4 regions of the Sphingobium cupriresistens LL01 genome follow, and region 1 is predicted to be linked to each of the others. Evidence: predicted binding sites of a transcription regulator. Region 1 holds the regulator's gene; each other region holds the start of a gene.

Region 1 (5,057 bases):
GCCTTCGCGCGGCGCCTTGATGCGGATGACGAAGGGCGCGCCAGCGGGCGCATCTTCCGGCATGCGGTCGCGCCAGCGGCCATCATAGCGCATCGGCTGCTTGGCGGCGCGCTGCTGTTCACGCAGTTCGGACAGCTCTTCCGGCGTCGCATAGCAGCGATAGGCGTGGCCTGTTTCCAGCAACTGGTTGGCGACCTCCGCATGGCGCGGGGTGCGCGCGAACTGGAAGACGGCAGGCTCGTCACCGCCCAGGCCCAGCCATTCCAGCCCATCGAAGATCGCGGCGACGGCCGCATCGGTCGAACGGGCGCGATCGGTGTCCTCGATCCGCAACAGGAACTTGCCGCCATGATGGCGCGCGAACAGCCAGTTGAACAGCGCGGTGCGGGCGCCGCCGATATGCAGGAACCCGGTGGGGGACGGGGCGAAACGGGTCACCACCGGCTTGTTCATTCCCGTTGCACTTGCCGTCATATTCCCTGACATTCGCCTAGCTGACCCATGGATGCTGCGCCCCCTAGCATGGCTTTTGAGCCACGACAAACCTCCCTTGGTGCGAGGCCGGCGGCATGGGCGCGGGCGGCGCTGGAGCGACTCGAAAGCTGGCTGGAGTGTGAGCGCGAACAGATCGGATTATGGGCGCCGATCGGGCTGGGCAGCGGGATTGCGGGCTGGTTCATCCTGCCTCACGCCATGGACTGGCTGGCCTTTTGCTGCGGCGCGCTGGCGATGGCCTGCATGGGGGCGATGCTGCCGGTCGGCGGGCGGTTGCGCCGGATATGCGTCGCGGGCGGCATCCTGGCGTGCATGGGATGCCTGCTGGTCTGGGGGAAGGCGATGCTGTGGGGCCAGCCGCCACTGGGCCGGGCGACCTTCGTACAGGTAATCGGCGATGTGACGGCGGTGCGTCCCGTTCCGGCACAGGCGATGGTGCGCGTCATGCTACGCCCGGTTCACGCGCCCAATCTGCCGGCGGTTGTGCGGGTGAATATCGCCGATGCCGATGTGCCGACGGGGCTGGGCGAGGGCGCGCGTCTGCGGTTTCGCGTGCGCTTGATGCCGCCGGCGCCGCCGAGTGTGCCGGGCGGCTATGATTTTGCGGCGCGCGCCTATTTTCAGGGGATCGGGGCCACCGGCAAGGCGTTGAAGCCCATAGAGATAGTGATCCCCTCCACCGCCGCGCCACCGCTGCGGGCGCGGTTGTTCGGCCATATATTGGAGCAAGTGGATGGTCCCGCCGAAGGAATCGCTGCCGCTCTGGCGACCGGGGACCAGGGCGCGATCCCCGAAGCGGATGCGGAAGCGATGCGGCGCAGCGGGCTGGCGCATCTTCTGTCGATCAGCGGCTTGCATGTGACGGCGCTGATCGGGGCGGTCATTTTCCTGCTGATGCGCGTGATGGCCTTGAGCCAGCGGGCGGCGCTTGGCTGGCCGCTGATGCTGATCGCGGCGGCGGGCGGGGCGCTGGCGGGGATCGGCTATACGCTGCTAACCGGGGCGGAGGTGCCCACGGTGCGATCCTGCGTCGCGGCCTTGCTGGTGCTGGGCGGACTGGCGATGGGTCGGGATGCGGTGACATTGCGACTGGTGGCGACCGGGGCGCTGGTCGTGCTGCTGCTGTGGCCCGAAGCGCTGGTCGGGCCGAGTTTCCAGATGAGTTTCGCGGCGGTGACGGCGCTGGTGGCGCTGGCCGAACATCCGCGCTTTCGCGCCTTTGCCGCCGTCAGGGACGAGGGCGTGATTCGCAAGACGGGTCGCTTGCTGGTCGTCACGCTGGCGACCGGGATCGCCGTCGAACTGGTGCTGATGCCGATCGCGCTGTTCCATTTTCACAAGGCGGGCCTGCTCGGCGCCTTCGCCAATCTGATCGCGATCCCGCTCACCACTTTCGTCGTCATGCCGCTGGAGGCGCTGGCGCTCGTGCTGGATGTCGTAGGGTTGGGCGCGCCGTTCTGGTGGTTGACGCAGCAGGCGCTGAACCTGTTGCTGCTGCTGGCTCATGGCGTGGCGGCGAGTCCTATGGCCACATTGCTCGCGCCGACCATGGGTATGGGGCTGTTCGGCATCACCATCGTCGGACTGCTCTGGTGCCTGTTATGGCGGACGGGATGGCGATGGCTGGGACTTGCGCCGGTGCTGATCGGCGTGGCGGTCACCTTTACCGCCGCGCCGCCCGATATCCTGATTACCGGCGACGGGCGGCATGTCGCCGTGCGGACGGGAAAGGGCATGGCGATATTGCGCGATCGGGCGGGGGATTATGTGCGGGACGTGCTGTCGGAAAGTGCAGGTTATGACGGCGAACTGGCGGCGATCGCGGCGCTGCCGGAGACGCGCTGCTCGCAGGATATGTGCGCCATGAGGATGAAGGATGGCAAGGGCCGCGACTGGCGGCTGCTCTTTACTCGCAGCAATGTGCTGATCGATCGGTCGAGTTTCGCCGGCGATTGCGCGGCGGCGGACATCGTCGTCAGCGATCGGGGCCTGCCGCGCTGGTGCCGACCGCGCTGGATGAAGGTCGATCGCCGGTCGCTCGCGCGTACCGGCGGGCTGTCTATGATCCTGGCGAAGGGCGAAGTTCACACCGTCCATCGGGCGGGCGACGCGCATCCCTGGGTCGCCCGCCAGACCCGCCGGACGTGGAGGGACCAGCCTGAATCATTTAAGGCCCAATCACACAGGCCTCAATTGTAGCGGCGCAGCAGCCCCGCGAGCTTGCCCTGGATGCGGACCTGGCGCGGATCGTATATCTGCGGCTCATAGGCCGGGTTGGCCGGATCGAGCCGGACGCGGCTGCCTTCGCGGCGGAAATATTTCAGCGTCGCTTCCGCCTCGTCGATCAGCGCGACGACGATCTGGCCTTCGCGGGCGACGTCGGTGCGCTGGATCAACGCGAAGTCGCCGTCGAGGATGCCGGCTTCCATCATCGAATCGCCCGACACTTCCAGCGCATAATGATCGCCCGCGCCGAGCAGCGCGGCGGGCACGGAGAGCATCGTCTGCCCTTCCATCGCCTCGATCGGCACACCGGCCGCGATCCGGCCGTGCAGCGGGATTTCGATCACGTCATTGGCGGCGGTGGGGATCATCGGCGGCTGGGCGGGCGGCGCAACCTTGGGCTTGAGCGCGATCACTGGCGCGGGCGTGCGATGCATCGCATCGGGGAGCTTGAGCACTTCCAGCGCGCGGGCGCGATTGGGCAGGCGACGGATGAAGCCGCGCTCCTCCAGCGCGTTGATGAGGCGGTGAATGCCGGATTTGGACCGCAGGTCCAGCGCATCCTTCATTTCCTCGAAAGAAGGCGACACGCCGCCTTCGTCCAAGCGGGTCTGAATGAAGCTTAGCAATTCCTGCTGCTTGGGCGTCAACATTGCGATCCTCCGTGGAACGTATGAGGAACGCATAGGAAACAGATGAAGGTTAGTCAAGCACCGAACATGTCAGGGCAGCGGCAGAATCAAGACCCGATCGCCGGGAGCCGCCGGCGGCGATCCGGCGGGGCGCAGGATCAGGCAGTCGGCCTTCGCCATGGCGGCGGTGGCCGCGCTGTCCTGTGACGTGACCGACACGATGCCGCCCGGTCCGCGCCAGGCGCGCAGATAATCGTCACGATCGCCGGTGGCGGGCAGCGGTGAGGCGAGCGGCGCGTCGCTTGTCGGTGGCAGCGGATCGCGTGCGCCGCCCAGATGACGGACCAGCGGCAACAGGAACAGCGTGGCCGTGACGAAGGCGGAGACGGGATTGCCCGGCAGGCCCAGGAACAGCGTATCGGCGATTCGCCCCGCCATCAGCGGCTTGCCCGGCCGCATTTTGATCTTCCAAAAATCGAGCGCGCCGCCTGCTTTCACAAAAGCGGGACGGACCAAATCATGGTCGCCGACGGAGGCGCCGCCGGTCGACACGATGATGTCGGCCGTGCGCGCCCGTTCGATCGCGGCCACCATCGCATCGAGGTCGTCCCGCACGATGCCGAGGTCGATGACGTCGCAGGGCAGGGCGGCGAGCAGGGCGGCAAGCATCGGCGCGTTGGAGGAAGGCAGGAAACCCGGCGGCGTCGGGGCGCCGGGCGGCACCAGTTCATTGCCGGTGGACAGCAGCGCGACCGTCGGCCGACCGCCGACCGGCACGACGCCATGGCCACCCAGCACGGCGAGCGCGACCTGAGCCGGGCCGAGGCGACCGCCAGCCTCCAGCAGCAGGGCGTCCTGCGCAAAGTCGGAGGCGGCGGTGCGGACATGACGACCTGCGGGTAGCGGATCGGCGCTGGCGGTCAGCCAGTCGCCGTCGCGGGTCGCATTTTCCTGGATCAATATGGTGTCGGCGCCCGGCGGTAGCGGCGCGCCGGTGAAGATGCGGCTCGCTTCGCCCGGCGCCAGGGCTGCAAGGTCCGCCGCGCCGGCCGCGCTCTCGCTGGTGACGCGCCAGGGGCCGGGTGCTTCGGCGGCGCGCACGGCATAGCCGTCCATCGCCGACAGATCGGCCCAGGGCTGGTCGCGCAGCGCCGCCAGATCCTGCGCCAGCCAGCGTCCGGCGGCGGCGGTGATCGGCACGGTTTCGGTCGCCAGTCGCGGGGCGAGAGCGAACAGGCGCGCCTGCGCCTCAGCGACCGGCAGCAGGCTCATGGCGTGCGCCGCCAGTCGCCCGACTTGCCGCCGGTTTTGGCGATCAGGCAGACGCCGCCGATGATCATCGACTTGTCCAGCGCCTTGGCCATGTCATAGACGGTCAGCAGCGCGACAGAGGCCGCGGTCAGCGCCTCCATCTCCACGCCGGTCTGGCCGGCGGTGCGCGCGGTGGCGGTAACGGTGACGCCGCCATCGTCGAGGTCGAAATCGACCGTCACGGCGCTGAGCGCGATCGGGTGGCAGAGCGGGATGAGGTCGGCGGTGCGCTTGGCCGCCATGATGCCAGCCACTCGCGCCACGGCCAACACGTCGCCCTTCTTGACCAGACCGTCGGCGATGGCTCTGGCGGCGGTCGCGCTCATGGCGATCCGGCCGGAGGCGATGGCTTCGCGCGCCGTGACCGCCTTGGCCCCGACATCGACCATCCGGGCC
Region 2 (5,057 bases), on a different contig from region 1:
GTATTCCGGCGTGCCAGATACAAAAACACCGCAAGAATCTCGTTCGAGATCCTGCGGCGATTTCAAGGCGAGGATCGTCACCTAAATGGGACGAAACCGCTTGCGGGTTCGGTCGGAGCGGAGCGGAGATAGAGCCGTGCCGAAGGCCGCCCCCAGCTCCATGTTACCCAGCATCTTTCCGAACAAGAACGGAATATGAATCAGCAACTAGATCAGTGTTATAAATTGTCTGTCCATCACGATCATATGAGGTCTGCTTTACCCGTCCCGTTACATGAACCATGTCACCTTTTGCGGAGTTTTGGGCATATTCAGCGCACTTTCCAAAGCAAGTCACCCGGTTCCAATGAACCTCTTCCTGCCATTCACCGTCAACCTGCCGATTATAATTCGATGCAACATTGACGAACGTGACCTTTTCCTTCTCATCAATGCCGCCAACCTGTCCAATAATACGAAATTCAGCGATATTCCTTGGCATTTCCAGCACTCCTACTGTTGCGGGTAAAGTGGCTCGGTCGGGATCGCCGGCACCTCGTATGGCTCCGGGTCAACCAGTTCGGCTTGCAAGATCAGCGGTTCCCCTTCGACCTGGGCACGTTGCCCCTCGATCTGGCCGACATTAGGGGAAGTGAACGGGGGAAACTGCTCGGGCGACACGGCCCATTTCAAAGGCATTTGATACTGAGCGAGATTTTTCGGCGTCATCGCGCGCTGATACGTGTCGCGCCAATCGCCAGCGATCCGCTGCTGCGCGACCGAAAGCGCAATCTGGCGGTTGCAGACCATCTTCGTCAGAAGCATTTCGAGATGGTCTTTCAGCTCGCGGTTAGGCCCGGTCCACGTCTGCAACCATAGATTTCGCGGATCGGCCACCGCCCCGCCGAGTGAGATTGGCACCAGATAGTCGAGTGAAAAATCGTCGGGATTTTCGCCGGGATAGAGACTTTCAACAAGGCGGCGGGTCGCCGCGGCCTTCCACGAAGGCCGCGGCGACTTTTCGGCCTGGTACTCGCCTTTGCAGATGGTAGCGGTGATATTGTCTTGGTTGATCGCGGGATTGATCGCGCCAGGTGTGCGAGCTGGGTCGGGGATCGAGGGCACGACGATCTGGCGGATCGGCTGTTTTGCATTGATTGCGGCGAAGGTCGCCGCTGCCTGACAATTCGCCGGATCGAAGAACTGGCCGCACGCCTCGCGCGAGCTACGGGGAGGATGCGCGACAAAATCAGGGTGAGATTGCACGAAAACCGCGCCAAGAATGACGGCCCCTGCGAGCAAAATACTTATCTGAGCTTTCACGCGGCGGCTCGCCATGCGTCATTCCAATCGCCGCCGATAGGCGGCAATTCGACGGATAGACGGCGCCCGTTTGCGGTCAGGTTTGCCTCGCCTTTGGCGAGGCCACGGGTCGCGGCTGATCCGTGCTGGGAATAGACTGTGATCGTGCGGACATGATCGGGGATTACGAGGTGGGCATATTGCTCGATGCCGTTCGCAGACCAGCACCCCGTCAAACCGAACATGCGTATGACGGACTCGGCATCTTCAAAGCCCTCGGCCAGATTCAGATGGTCGGCCTCGATGCGGCCGATCTGAATTGAGCCGCCGCGCGGTAGAGCGAGGGTGCGTTTGGGTTCAACCAAACTGCTGTTCTTATTTCCTGCCCGGTCCACGAAGATGCGCTTGAGAGCGATGACTTGGCGGCGCTCGGTGATTGGCAAGAGCAGCGCCGGCAGGCGCAGCTTTTTGCCTTCTTCGTAGACAAGCGATGCAGGCTCATATCGGCCAATTGTCGAATGGCCGATTTTGCGCATTTCAAGATAGAGTTGGGCAGGGGTGCCGGCGATCGGCAACGCCTTGCTCCATAGCTCGCGCGCCAGCGGTGCGAGGTCGCGGGCAACAGGCGGCGTAGTGTCGCGTTCTGTAGGGCGGACATATCCGCCATGCCGGGATAGCGCAGCCATTATCTCGGCCTGGTTGCAACCGGCGAAACAGTGGAACAACACCACGTCTTTCCCAGGTGTGACGGAAAGCGACGGGCTGCGATCCTCATGGGCCGGGCAACGCGCCTTGCCGTAAGACCCGTGCCACGTTCCGTTGAGGCGTTTCACAGCTTCTTTAGCAGCGGCGGTCGGCGTCAGTTTCATAGTCCGGTAATAGCGTATTGAACAAAAGCGGACAATCGCTAACCCGCCGACTTATCGCTTTAGGCTTTGAAAAGTTGGATCGCATTCCCTGCAAATGGAGCCGCATATTGACGCTGAGGCCATTCAAAGCGGGCAGCAAGCGCGACGGGGAGTAATATGAAGCTGTCATAGCCGCCTGCTCCACCTGGGGGGCATTCCGGCGGCGTAGCCGACGGTCCTGCCCTTTGATTTGGCGTTGAGGGTGAAAGCGAAGCCGTTACCGTGCCGCCTCGATGCCCGTCAGGGCTGAATCGTTGCCCGACTAGGGCAACTCCGCTTCTCCGTAGAGATAGAATATAAAACTGTATGAGGAGCAGTGCCGTTATTGCACCCACGGGGATACGCATCTGAGGCTTGCCGGGCAGCAGAGCGCTCGGCGGCCAGGATCAGTGCCGCCCGCTGGGCTGGGTCGTCGGGCATAAGGCGGCGGCGCTCGATCGCCCCGACCGATGCGAGCATATCCGCGTGTTGCTCCAAGCTGTCAGCCCGGCGCTGCGTCTCATCCTCGGGGACGGGGGAAAAAAGCCCGATCATCTTACCGATCCACTGAGGGACATGGCAGCGGTAGAGATTGGAGGTCTGTTCGGATCGCGCCCCGTGCTGGCTGTCGCGGGTGTAGTCGTACCGTCTGATCCATTCGAGTAAGCCCAACTCGCGCAGCCGGTCGAGCGAGTATTTCACGGTGCGTCGGCCAAGCCGCGTCCAGCGCATGAGCGTCTCATAAGAGGGCACGCACCAGCCTTTGCGATAGCGCAGTTCGTCCACGATCTTGAGGAGCATATCTCGGCAAGACCGGGTGAAGAGTGTCAGCTTATGTTGTTCGGGCGTCAGCTCGCCACCCTGCCTTGCCTCGGCGGCTAGATCTCGCGCGCGCTCGAACATCAGATGGATGGCGCGGCGAAGCTCTTTGAGTTGATCGAATGAGACGGGCCGGACAAATTCGGCCTCGGCCGCATCGCCGGTCCTGACGCTGTTCGCCCATACGGGCCGCCCTGTGACGTGCGTACCACCCCTACTTGTCCGAACGCGGGGTTTGGTGCCGATGAGGCGCGAGGCGGTGTGACTAAGACCGGTCTTTATGCCGCGTTCGAGCGGACGCACGCCGCAGATGACGGCCAGGGGTAGAACGGGCACGCCGCATGATCGTTGCTTCTGTTGAAGCTCGAACGCTGCGGCAATGTCCGCGTCAACAATGCCGAAAGCGCGCAGCTCCGCGACTGCGCCTGTCGGCACGTCAGCAAGGCTTGTTTCCAAGGCAAGAAACATCATTCGTCCTCCCAGGTGGAAGACCGTTCGCAGGCAAAACTAGAGCATGGCGCGAAGCGCGCTCCCTTGAACCGAAGCTCAGGAACAGGTATGAGAAGGGTATGTATGGACCCGGTCGATGCCGCCAAGCATCGCTCATAATGTTCCAGGGTGCCCGGCCTTCGTGCCGGGCATTCGTTTATGTGGTCACAGCGGCTTCCTGCTCGGTCATCGTCGGCGAATTGCCGACCATGCGAATTTGCAGAATTTAAGCCCGTGGCGGAAGCGCTAGCGGTTCGTGCTATCTCGGATCAAAGCCAAAATTCGTTCGTGCTATCCCGGATTAAATGCCTCAGGATTCGTGCTTTCGCGGATCAATGGGCGGATCGGCTTCGTGCTTTCGCGGATCAATGGCGCCATTACCCCACGCCCTAACCGAATCAAGCAAGCGCGGACGAGCCGACGAGCTTCATTGCTTTCGGTTCGATCAAGACCTGACAGTATCCGGTCTTTCTGCCGGGTCGAGGCGGTAATTTTGCGCCGCTAGGCGGAGCATCAAACAGTATTACCCGGTAGTCTGGAATAGCATCGGCTTCCAATATCGCCTTCAAAGCATGGCGAAAATGGGCAAGGGAGTTTTGATAGCCAAGTTGGAGACGCAAATCGTCCAAGCTCAATTCATATGGTCCATCGACGCATGCGGATCGAGCTATTTCATATAGACGGCGCTCGACTGGCCCAAGCCTGAAATAAGCGGGCGCATAGTCCAGCACCTGCCTATCGCGCAGGATAGCTCGGAAGAGCCAATCGCATAACCGGACCCTGACCGCCTTGAGCCGCTTTACCCCAGGGCGTTCGCCATTCTTGGTGTAATATAGCTTTGCCTCGGACAACCACGAGAAATAGCCCTCTTCGCCTTCGCCGCCAGCTTCGATGTCGGTCTTTATCTGCGTACCCTGTAGCCGTTCCAGCGCCTGTGAGAGGCGAGTATAGGACCGCGCTGATGGATTATTGCCTGTGACACAAAACAAATCATGGGCCGTGAAATAGAAGTCTTGGGAGACTTCTTCTCCAGCCTCAAGCTTTGCGACCATGAGACTTGCGATATAAAGTACGATCTCCTTGTCATAGATCGTCGCAACGCCCTTTGCCGTCGGCACGATCTCGATGGAGACTGTATCGGTTTTGTAAGAGAGCGTTTTTGTCCATTTGCCTTTGCTGAGCGCGAAGAACGGGAACGCCATCAAGGATCGCTCGCCACGCACCTCACTCATGAGAGGGCTATCGAGCGAGAAAAGGTCAGCTTGGTTTTGTGGCATCGGCCTTGTCCCCATCATGGCGCCCATGACGCCTTTCCATCATTGCCCACCTTGCATTGATCCGCAAAAGCACGAATCCAGCGTCGCGGATTGATCCGGGAAAGCACGAGGATGCATGGCGAACCAGTGGAGGGGCTATCGTTGTGGCTGTCCAATGAGCATGGATTCGTGCTTTCGCGGATAAACTCATTCGCTTCGCCCAACACACCTGATTGCCACCTCAATGCCGGGCCTCGTGCCGGACTTGATTTATCGGCTAACCGCATACCCTTATTCAATCAGTGGCAATTGCACGGGTGCCGGC
Region 3 (5,057 bases), 1.3 Mb from region 1:
CCGCCCTCCATATCCGGGAAATGGCTGCTGACGAAGCTGCCGAAACGGTCGGCCTCGCAATAGCGGCTGGGCCAGATGAAGGGCAGCACCTCTTCGGGCAGGCTGGGCAGCGGGCTTTTGGAGAGGTTGGCGATATCGACTGGCGCGCGATCGACCTCCACCGTGGCGCGATAGGTGCTGAGCATCCGGCCGGTGCCGGTGCGGGTCCAGGTGCGGCGGCCGATGCCGCTGCCGCCTACCTTGTTGGTCAGCGGCCCGGCATTGTCGATGATGTGCGACTGGGAAACGACCCGCTGGTCGGGCAGCCCGGCCGCCTCGACCGCGAGCAGCACGTCGGTCGGTTCGGCAAAGTCATAGTCGAGGATCGCTTCAATGGCGACGCGCATGGAATGGGTTCCGGTGTGAGAGGGGACGGGTCGAATCGGCGCGTCCGGGACAGCATCGGGAGGCTGCACGGCGTTAGCAAGAAGTCTTGAACGGCCGCAGGATGGGACAAGCAGAATGGGGCGGCCTTGGTGGATTGATATGGCGGTGGCCAGATGGCCTGGCCTGAAAAACCTGCCTGCGCTTTATGTTCCGCCGCCTGGACGGAATTCATGTGCCGGGAGATGACGGAAGCGATGGCACGTCCCCCTTTCGTCTGCGCGGTCACGGTAAAAGGCCCGTCGCGCGCGGACGCGGCGGGCCTTTTCAGAGCGTGATGCGCAAGGCGAGCGAGAGCCGGTGAACCGCGCCCCGGCTGATCCGGCCGGGGTTGTTTCAGGGCTTATTCGCCATCATCCTCCGCATCGGGTCCGGTGATCATCTTTTCGGCGACTTCTTCGGTCTTACCGCGGATGGCGTTTTCCAGCTTGTCCGCCAGTTCGGGATGTTCCTTGAGGAAAGTCTTGGAATTTTCACGGCCCTGACCGATGCGGATCGAGTCGTAGGAGAACCAGGCGCCCGACTTCTCCACGATCCCGGCCTTGACGCCAAGGTCGAGAATTTCGCCGATCTTGGAGATGCCTTCGCCATACATGATGTCGAATTCGACCTGCTTGAAGGGCGGGGCGACCTTGTTCTTGACCACTTTCACGCGGGTCGCGTTGCCGACGATATCGTCGCGATCCTTGATCTGGCCGGTGCGCCGGATGTCGAGGCGGACCGAGGCGTAGAATTTGAGCGCGTTGCCGCCGGTCGTGGTTTCCGGGTTGCCATACATCACGCCGATCTTCATGCGCACCTGGTTGATGAAGATCACCATGCATTTGGAGCGCGAGATCGAGCCGGTCAGTTTGCGCAACGCTTGGGACATGAGGCGCGCCTGTAGGCCGACATGGCTGTCGCCCATCTCACCCTCGATTTCCGCGCGCGGCACCAACGCCGCGACGGAGTCGATCACCAATATGTCGATCGCGTTGGAGCGCACCAGCGTATCGACGATCTCCAGCGCCTGTTCGCCGGTATCGGGCTGCGACACGATCAGTTCGTCGATATCGACGCCCAGCTTCTTGGCATAGCCCGGATCGAGCGCATGTTCCGCGTCCACGAAGGCGGCGGTCCCGCCCGCCTTCTGCGCTTCGGCGATGGCATGGAGCGCCAGCGTAGTCTTGCCCGAACTTTCCGGGCCGTAAATCTCGATGATGCGGCCCTTGGGCAGGCCGCCGATGCCGAGCGCAATGTCGAGGCCGAGCGAGCCGGTAGAGATCGCTTCGATCTCCAGCTTCTCGCGGCTGCCCAGTTTCATGGCCGAGCCTTTGCCGAAGGCGCGGTCGATCTGCGCGAGCGCCGCGTCCAATGCTTTCTGTCTGTCCATTGTCCCGTTCTTCTTGGAATCGATGAGTGAGAGCATTGCGGTCATCGGCCAGTCCTCTGTCAAGCGGAACGCATGGGTTCCGTACGCCTGGACGATGATGTATCCTGTTTGTTCTTAAAGAACAAGAGGGGAACGGAAATTTCCTATCCCGCCGCAATCCAGCCAAGCTTATGCGCCCAAAACCTTGCCCAAGGCACGCTCGACCGCCCCGATGGTGAAAGGCTTGGCCAGGGTCGGCCGATCGGCGTGGCTGGGCGGCAGATCATCGGCCATGCCGCCGGTCGCGAAGATGAAGGGAATGTCCATCTCCACCAGGATATCAGCCACAGGCCAGCTTTTTTCACCCTGGAGATTGCAGTCCACCAGCGCCGCGTCGAACCCGCCCTCGCGCGCATGGGCGCAGGCTTCGTCGACGGAGGCCGCAACGGCGTGCAGCCGATAACCCAGCGCGTCGAGATAATCCTCCAGCATCATGCCGATCATCGCTTCATCTTCGACAATCAATATGCTCTTGCCGTCCGACATGCTGCGTAATCCCCGTTGATGCAGCCGACTCGCTAACCGATCACCACCCACTTGCCCAGCATATTCACCTTGATCCCGCGCAAGGTCATTTTGGCGCCGGATGCATGGCCAGCGCGTCGCGTGCGGCCTCCGCCAACTGGCTGACCGAGAAAGGCTTTGGCAGGAAGGCGACATTGGCGATGTCGATTGATTTGCGCAGCTGTTCCTCGGCATAGCCCGACATGAACAGCACCGGCAGGTCGGGATAGGCGCGGCGGGCCTGGGCGACCATCGCGGGGCCGTCCATATTGGGCATGACGACGTCGGAGATGAGCAGGTCGATCTTTTCCGGGCCGTTCAGCGCCTCCAGCCCCTGTTCGCCGTCATTGGCGGTCAGCACCTTATAGCCCTGCCGCGTCAGCGCGCGTTCGGCGACGGCGCGGACCATATCCTCATCCTCCACCAGCAGGACGGTGCCGGTGCCCCAGGTTTCGGGCCGGGGCGCGGGCGCCTTCACCGGGGCCGGCTGCTGCGCGTCGGCGCCGGCATAGACCGGCAGGTAGATGACGAAGCTGGCACCGCGGCCCAGTTCGGATTCGGCGAAGATATAGCCGCCCGATTGCTTAACGATGCCATAGACAGTGGAGAGGCCCAGCCCCGTACCCTTACCCAGTTCCTTGGTGGTGAAGAACGGTTCAAAGATCTTCGCCAATATGTCGGGCGGGATGCCGAGACCCGTGTCGGACACGCGCAGCGCGGTATAATCGCCCGCCGGCAAAATCTGCTGGCGCATTTCGCGCACCTTGATCGCAGGGACGGCATAGGTCTGGATATTGACGGTGCCGCCTTCGGGCATGGCGTCGCGGGCGTTGACCGCCAGATTGACGATCACCTGCTCCAACTGGCCCGGATCGGCGCGGATCGCGCCCAGATTGCGGCCATGGGTCACGTCCAGCTTCACATTTTCGCCGAGCAGGCGTTTGAGCAGGTTGGACACGTCGGCGACGATATCGGGCAGCTGCAAGATTTGCGGCCGCAACGTCTGCTGACGCGAGAAGGCCAGCAACTGGCGGGTGAGGCCCGCCGCGCGATTGCTGTTCGACTTGACCTGCTGGATATCGTCATAGTCGCTGTCGCCCGGCGTATGGCGCATCAGCATCAGGTCGCAATGGCCGATGATCGCGGTCAGGATATTGTTGAAATCATGCGCGACGCCGCCGGCGAGCTGACCGATCGCCTGCATCTTGGTCGCCTGGGCGACCTGGCGCTTGAGTTTGGATTCCTCGCTATTGTCCTTGAGGCTGAGCAGCACCGCCGCTTCGCCCAGCCCCCGCACCCCCGCCAGGCTGAGCGCGATCGGATCATCGGGCGTGTCGCGCATCCGCACCGCGATGTCGCCGGACATTTGCGGGCCGACGGCGAAGCGGCGCACCGCGTCGGCGACCGCCGCCTGATCCTCCCGCACGACCAGATCGCCGGGATAGCTGGGCTTGTCGCCAGACTTCAATCCCGCGACCCGCGCAAAGGCGTTGTTGACGAACAGGACGCGCCCGTCCCGATCGGCCATGGCGAGGCCGAAGGGCAGCAGCGACAACAGGGTTTCGATATAGGACAGCGCGGACGTGCCGCCGCCGCCCGCCGGCTCGTCAATCAACAGCAGCAGCATCGGCCCATCCTGCATCGACGCTTGCGATCCGTTGGGCTGGGCGGTGCGCTTCAACGGCACCTGGAGCAGGCGCAGCGGCAGGCCGCCCTGCTCCTCGCGCGCTAGGAACAGCCGTCCCTTGTCGTCCACCCGCATATGGGCGGCGAAATCGCGCCCGACGATATTGGCGTCGATCCGCCCGGCGGCACGCAGCAGGAAGGCGCCATTGGCGGCGCGGATGCGCCCTTCTCCGCCGATCAGCACCGCCATGATGCCTGCTTCGCCGAGCTGGCGGCCCGCTTCCCCGGTGAGGAAGCGGTTGACGTCGTCCAGCGCGCTGGGCTGCCGCACCGGCGAGAAGCGCCAGAGCAGATAATCTTCCGACCGGCCGGTGCGGGCGACATCGACGTCGAGGCGCAGCGCGCCCTGCGCCACGCCCTCATGCCTGGCCTCGCCATCGCGCCAGGCGGCACGGGCGGCGGCGGAGAGGGCGTCGTTGAGCCCCGCGTCGGCAGTAACGCCGGGCGGGGTCGGGTAGCCGGGAAACCATTCGCCGAACAGGTCGCTGGCGCAGACCAGCCGTCCGCCCCGGTCGGTGACGGCGATCGCCATGCTCGACGCATCGGCCGCGGCGCGGGCCACGGTCCAGTCGGGCGTAGCCTCCCGGTTCGAAATCTGCGGCGGATAGAGATGCTGATACCAGGTCAGCAGCGCTGCTGCGGTCAGGATCGTCGCGGCGAAACCGGCGGCAAGCGGCCAGCTGCCCACCGCGTAGAGGACGAGCGCGGCGGAGGCCAGGGCGGCGAGGATCAGCAGCGGCAGCGCCAAGCGCGAGCGCGGCTGCATCAGCCAAGCCTCTTCACCTCTTTTCAACCTGACACCTCTGACACGAAACTGGACCTGAATGTTCCGCCGATCAGACGCCGGCGGCCTTCTCCAATGCGCCGCTTTGATGGACCTTGCCAATCCTCAATTTGCGCGCCTGCCATTTCCGCCCCATGCGGCGGCGCCAGAACCAGTCTGCGATGACATAGCCGATGACGGCGCTGGCGAGCGAGATCAGGAAGAGGCCGAGCAGCATCGCGGGCGCCGCTTCGGACAGGAGCCATGTGG
Region 4 (5,057 bases), on a different contig from region 1:
TCGCGGTCGACAAGATGATTTTCCCAATCGCCCGCATCGGCCTCCGCAATGGTCCAGCCGCGCACCGATTCCTGCGCGCGATGCACCGCTTCCCGGTCGCCGCAGATCAGATAATGCCAGGCGGGCAGCGGCTGCCCTTCTTCGCGCAGCCGATAGGCGCACGTCCTGGGCAGCCAGCCGATCTGCCTGACCTTCGCCGGGGTCAGCCGCACGCAATCGGGGACGAATTTGCGCCGATCCTTGTAATTGCTGCATTGCCCGCTTTGCCGGTCGAGCAGGCGACAGGCGACGTTGGTCGGATAGATTCGCCCCGTCTCCTCATCCTCCGCCTTGTGCAGGCAGCATTTGCCGCAGCCGTCGCACAGCGCTTCCCACTCGGCCTTGTCGAGCTTGTCGAGGGGTTTTTCCCAGAAGGGCGTCACTTGACCCATTTTTCCAGGAAGGCCAGCACCTTGTCCGGCGCGCCTTCATCCACGTCCGCCGTGGCGGGATCGTCCACCGGCACCAGCGCCACCGGCTTGCCGTCGCTATCGAACAGATAGGGGGTGCGGCTGTGGCTGACCATATAGTCGGTCGCGCCATCGGACTTTTCGGGATTGTAGATCACCACGAAATCCTTGGCGACCTTGGCGATCTGCTCCTTCGTGCCGGTCAGGCCGGTCAGACGCGGGTGGAAGGCCGCGACATAGGATTTGAGCACCGCGGGCGTATCGCGCTGCGGATCGACGCTGATCAGCATCGGCTGCACCTTCGCGGCCAGCGCCGGCCTGGCCTGCTCGAACTTGGAAAAGCCCTGCATGATCCGTTGCAGGTCGACCGGGCAGACGTCCGGGCAATAAGTGTAGCCGAAATAGACCAGTCGATACTGGCCCTTATAATCGTCCCAACGGGTCGGCTTGCCGTCCTGGTTGGTCAGTGTGAAGGGCGCGCCGATCCGCGCGCCGATCAATTCGCCCTGTTCGCTGTCGCCGCTTGATGCATTCCCGTCAGCACCCATATTGCAGGCAGCCAGCAAGGCGAGGAAGGGCAGGGCGATGGAAGGCAGGATGGATGGGGCGACGTCTTTGTTCATGGCATGGCCAGCCATGCCCTGCTAGGACGCGATTTGCAAATGCAACGGGGCGCATGATGAAGACGAAGCTTTTTTCCGCATTGCTGGGTTCGCTGGCGCTGGCGCTGCTGGTTCCCGGTCCCGCCCAGGCGCAATTTTCGGACAATTACAATTTTCTGAAGGCGGTGAAGGACAAGGATGGGGAGAAGGTCACCAACCTGCTCCAGAAACCCGGCTCCACCGTCATCAACAGCCGCGACGTATCGACCGGCGAAAATGCGCTGCACATCCTCGTCGCCCGGCGCGATGGAACCTGGCTGACCTTCCTGTTGTCGAAGGGCGCCAATCCCAACCTGACCGACAATGACGGCAACAGCCCGCTGATGGATGCGGTGCAGGGTCGGTTCGAGGAAGGCGTGCGCACGCTGCTCGCCTACAAGGCGCAGGTCGACAAGGTGAATGACAGCGGCGAAACCCCCCTGATCCGCGCGGTGCAACTGCGCGACGTCGGCCTTGTCCGCCTGCTGGTGGCGCAGGGCGCGAACCCCGAAAAGCGCGACACCCTCGCCGGCATGTCCGCGCGCGATTATGCCAAGCGCGACGACCGCACGCCGGGCCTCACCGAAGCGCTCGACGCCGCCAAACCCGCCGCCGCGCCCCAGGGACCAGTGCAGGGGCCGGTGTTTTGAGGAAGTAGGGTAAGGCGGGTTTGGGCGGGAAGCGGACATAGGAAATCCGTTCAGGCTGAGCGAAGTCGAAGCCCTCTGCCGAGCGGAGCGAGGCCAAATGCTTCGCCTTCGCTCAGGGCGAACGGATTGCAAGGGTCGGCCAAGGTCCGCTTCTGGTCGCCTATGGCCGTCCCCCTACCAGCCCAGTTCCGTAACATGGTCCGGGTCGCTGAGCGCCGTCAACCGCCGGGCGGCGCGGCGGGCGAAGCGCAGCGTCTCCGCCTTGCGCCGGGCGGCCGCCAGCGGCTCCACCGGGGCCGGGCGCACCAGTTCGGCGTCATATTGGTCCGCGACGATCAGGCCGGTGCGCGTCGGCCACAGCGCCTCGCTCTCGAACGGGGCAAGGTCGAACCCGGCCGGCACCGCCCAGAAGAAGCGGTCGCAATAGTCGAAATAGTCGGGCCATTTCATGTCGCCCAACAGGTCCGCCCGGCTGCACTTGATCTCTACGATGGTCAGCCGCCCCGCGCCGTCGATCGCCATGATGTCGGCGCGGCGTCCATTGGGCAGCGGCACTTCCAATATGCCGCTCATGTCGTGGCGGAAGAAGAGTCGCAGCGTGCCGCGCGCCACCGCCAGGGCGGTGCCGTCGGTCAGCGGCGAACAGGCGTCTATCGGGGCGCTACTCATCGCGCCACCATAGAACAGGACAGGAACATATGAAAAGGCCGATTCGGACGAACCGAACCGGCCTTGAAAATTTCGCCATCGCGAACCGGCGCGTTCCCACGCCCGATCGTCGCCGCCATATCCTCAACGATAGAAGATATGATTGTCGATCATCGCCAGCTTGGCCTTGCCCCAGCCCGGCGATACGCGGCGGGCGTGGAAGAAGAGCGCGCCTTCCGCGCGGCTGTCCCAGCTGTCGTTCATCGCGATCTGGGCGATGGCGACGGCTTCGCGCCAGCTACGGCTGTCGGCGCGCACGGCCGGCATCGAATGGCCCCGCACGAAGCTGAACTGGCTGGGTTGATAGACGACGCCGCACAGGCTGTCGGCGAAGCGGCCGGACTTGGCCCGGTTGATGATCACGCGCGCGACGGCCAGCTGACCTTCCAGGCTTTCGCCCTTGGATTCGAAATAGACCGCGCCGGCCAGGCAATGCATGTCGCCGTCCAGCTCCTCAGGCGCGCCTTGGGCGTCGACCAGAGCAGCGAGGCTGGTCGCCTGCGCGTCGGAATCGGTAGAAAATTCGGGGTCGGCCTTGTCGGCCGATGCCAGCGGCTGCGTAATTTCACGCGGCGCGGCGAAAATGACGGCGGATTGCGCGCCAGTCGGGGACGTTTGCGGAAACGTCTGGGGGAGAGAGGTGGTCGTGGCGATCGATTCGCCCGCGATCGACATATCGGACGCCGTGACCGCAGCAGCGGCGGACAGGGCGAAGGCTGCGGCGATGGCAGCTTTCAGACGAAAACTCATTATCACTCAAAAACATGCGGTTATTGGCCGGAAACGTCGTTTCAACCGATATTCTTATGACGTTCGGCCGCCCCCCGTCTGCGTGTTTACCGGCCCCGCCCCCCAATGGGCGAATTCGGCAACCTGCGCGTTGGCGTGGGCGGCCTCTGCCCAAACCATTGCGATGAGTCAACGATCAGCCGAGTGTTTCCACGGCAAACCGTTCCGCTTCCGGGATGTCGAGTTCGATTATCCACAGGTCGGGGTCCGACTTGCGCCGGCGCGCTACATATTGAGCGAGCGCCTCTGGCCCCTCTTCGATAGAAGGACCACAACGCATTAACGCATAACCCCCGGCAAAGTTCGACACCCTTTCGAAAAGACCCGTTTCCCGCCCTTTTTCAAGCGTCTGGACCAGAATCACACCGCTGATCACGTCGCCCTTGACCAGGATCGTGGCGAAACCGCCGGCGGCCGCGACCCGCCGCCGCAGCGCGCCCACCAGCATCGCGCTGGTCAGCCGGGCGTCAGCGGCCATAGCCCGGCAGCGAAGAGAGCGAAAATTGCGATCGCATGAAGGTGCCGGTGCCACGCCCGACCTCTTCGCCGTCGGAATCGATCAGGCTTGCTTCGGCGACATAGACCCGTCGCTTGCCGCTGATCCAGCGACCCTCGGCGCGAATCCGGCCCGGCGCGATCGGACGGGTGAAGAGCAGGTTGAAGGCGGTGGTCAGCAGGAAACGGTCGCTGACCAGGCTGTTGGCGGCGTAGAAGGCCGCATCATCCAGCATCTTGAAATAGACGGTGCCATGCACCGCGCCCGCAGCATGAAACTGGCTTTCATCGACGTCGAAGTCGATCACCGACCGGCCCGGCTCGCTGATCGTCAGGTCCGACCGGAACAGCCGGTTGATCGGCGCGGAACGGTAGAGATTCTCCAACGCGCGGAAATGCGCGGTTTCGCCGCTCGCGCCGGCGCCGGGCGTCGTCTCAGGCAGCGTCACGCGCCTCGCCGCCCGCCAGCAGCGCGTGGAGCGCGCCGGTCGACTGTGCGCCGCGCAACCGGGTCACCTGACCCTCATCGCGCAAATAGCGCGACACGCGCGCCAGCGTCTTCAGATGTTCTGCGCCGCTATCGACCGGCGACAGCAGGGCGAAGACGACATCCACCGGCGCTTCGTCCACCGCGTCGAACGGCACCGCCGGGTCGAGCAGCACGACCACGCCGCACATTTTGGACAGGCCTGCGATCTTGGCATGGGGAATGGCGACGCCGCCGCCAAAGCCCGTGGACCCCAGCCGTTCGCGCTCGAACAGGGCGTCACCCACCTCGTCCGCGTCCAGATCATAGGCGCAGGCGGCAAGCCCCGCGATCTTCTGAAATAATTGCTTCTTGCCGTTCGCCGACAGGCCCGTGGCGAGCGCGTCGGCCGAAACGATGTCGTTGAAGTGAACCATGGTCAATCCGAAACGGCCGAGCCGCGCGGCACAGTCTTCGCGCTTTCCTCGGACAATGAAAGCCCGGCCCCATAAGCCGCCCGCACCATCAGGTCAACAGGCGGCCGGGGCCGGGCGCAGGATCAACCGCGTGGTTCGACCCAACCTATGGTGCCGTCATGCCGACGATAGACCATATTATAGGCCGATGTGCCGGCGTTGAGAAACAGCAGCGCATTGGTGTTGCGCAGGTCCAGCATCATCACCGCGTCCGACACGCTCGCTTCGGGGATGTCGACGCGGGTTTCCGCCACGATCAGCGGCGCATCGGCGGCGTCTTCCTCATCCTCCATAGTGCTCGCGAAGATGGTGTAGCCAGCGCCATCGATGTCATCGACGCTATAGCCGTTGGTCCGCTGCGCTTCTGCGGCGGCGGCCTGGCT

Evidence for each region. The regulator LexA, encoded in region 1, represses DNA repair genes until DNA is damaged. The targets are predictions, from matches to a motif close to GTTCCNCNCTTGTTCT.
Region 2: the regulator LexA is predicted to act here: its motif matches at 2,169-2,184, upstream of V473_RS21590 (DUF7146 domain-containing protein).
Region 3: the regulator LexA is predicted to act here: its motif matches at 1,914-1,929, upstream of recA (recombinase RecA).
Region 4: the regulator LexA is predicted to act here: its motif matches at 2,421-2,436, upstream of V473_RS16305 (MmcB family DNA repair protein).

Annotation. Positions count from the first base shown of each region.
Region 1 is NZ_KQ130434.1:1,561,828-1,566,884, reverse strand. It holds gene gltX (glutamate--tRNA ligase) at 1-453, opposite strand, end outside; gene V473_RS07640 (ComEC/Rec2 family competence protein) at 523-2,694, shown strand; gene lexA (transcriptional repressor LexA) at 2,685-3,371, opposite strand; gene V473_RS07630 (molybdopterin molybdotransferase MoeA) at 3,441-4,622, opposite strand; gene moaC (cyclic pyranopterin monophosphate synthase MoaC) at 4,619-5,057, opposite strand, start outside.
Region 2 is NZ_KQ130440.1:50,624-55,680, reverse strand. It holds gene V473_RS23225 (single-stranded DNA-binding protein) at 164-481, opposite strand; gene V473_RS21595 (hypothetical protein) at 493-1,317, opposite strand; gene V473_RS21590 (DUF7146 domain-containing protein) at 1,299-2,150, opposite strand; gene V473_RS21585 (helix-turn-helix domain-containing protein) at 2,430-3,458, opposite strand; gene V473_RS21580 (replication initiator protein A) at 3,875-4,780, opposite strand; gene V473_RS21575 (hypothetical protein) at 5,024-5,057, opposite strand, start outside.
Region 3 is NZ_KQ130434.1:248,172-253,228, reverse strand. It holds gene V473_RS01210 (transglutaminase-like domain-containing protein) at 1-386, opposite strand, end outside; gene recA (recombinase RecA) at 767-1,840, opposite strand; gene V473_RS01200 (response regulator) at 1,964-2,320, opposite strand; gene V473_RS01195 (hybrid sensor histidine kinase/response regulator) at 2,406-4,790, opposite strand; gene V473_RS01190 (DUF2062 domain-containing protein) at 4,861-5,057, opposite strand, start outside.
Region 4 is NZ_KQ130435.1:659,441-664,497, reverse strand. It holds gene V473_RS16320 (YcgN family cysteine cluster protein) at 1-431, opposite strand, end outside; gene V473_RS16325 (M48 family metallopeptidase) at 1-37, opposite strand, end outside; gene V473_RS16315 (SCO family protein) at 419-1,087, opposite strand; gene V473_RS16310 (ankyrin repeat domain-containing protein) at 1,126-1,740, shown strand; gene V473_RS16305 (MmcB family DNA repair protein) at 1,915-2,409, opposite strand; gene V473_RS16300 (cell wall hydrolase) at 2,533-3,198, opposite strand; gene V473_RS16295 (DUF1491 family protein) at 3,374-3,715, opposite strand; gene V473_RS16290 (PaaI family thioesterase) at 3,705-4,181, opposite strand; gene V473_RS16285 (PTS sugar transporter subunit IIA) at 4,168-4,635, opposite strand; gene hpf (ribosome hibernation-promoting factor, HPF/YfiA family) at 4,758-5,057, opposite strand, start outside.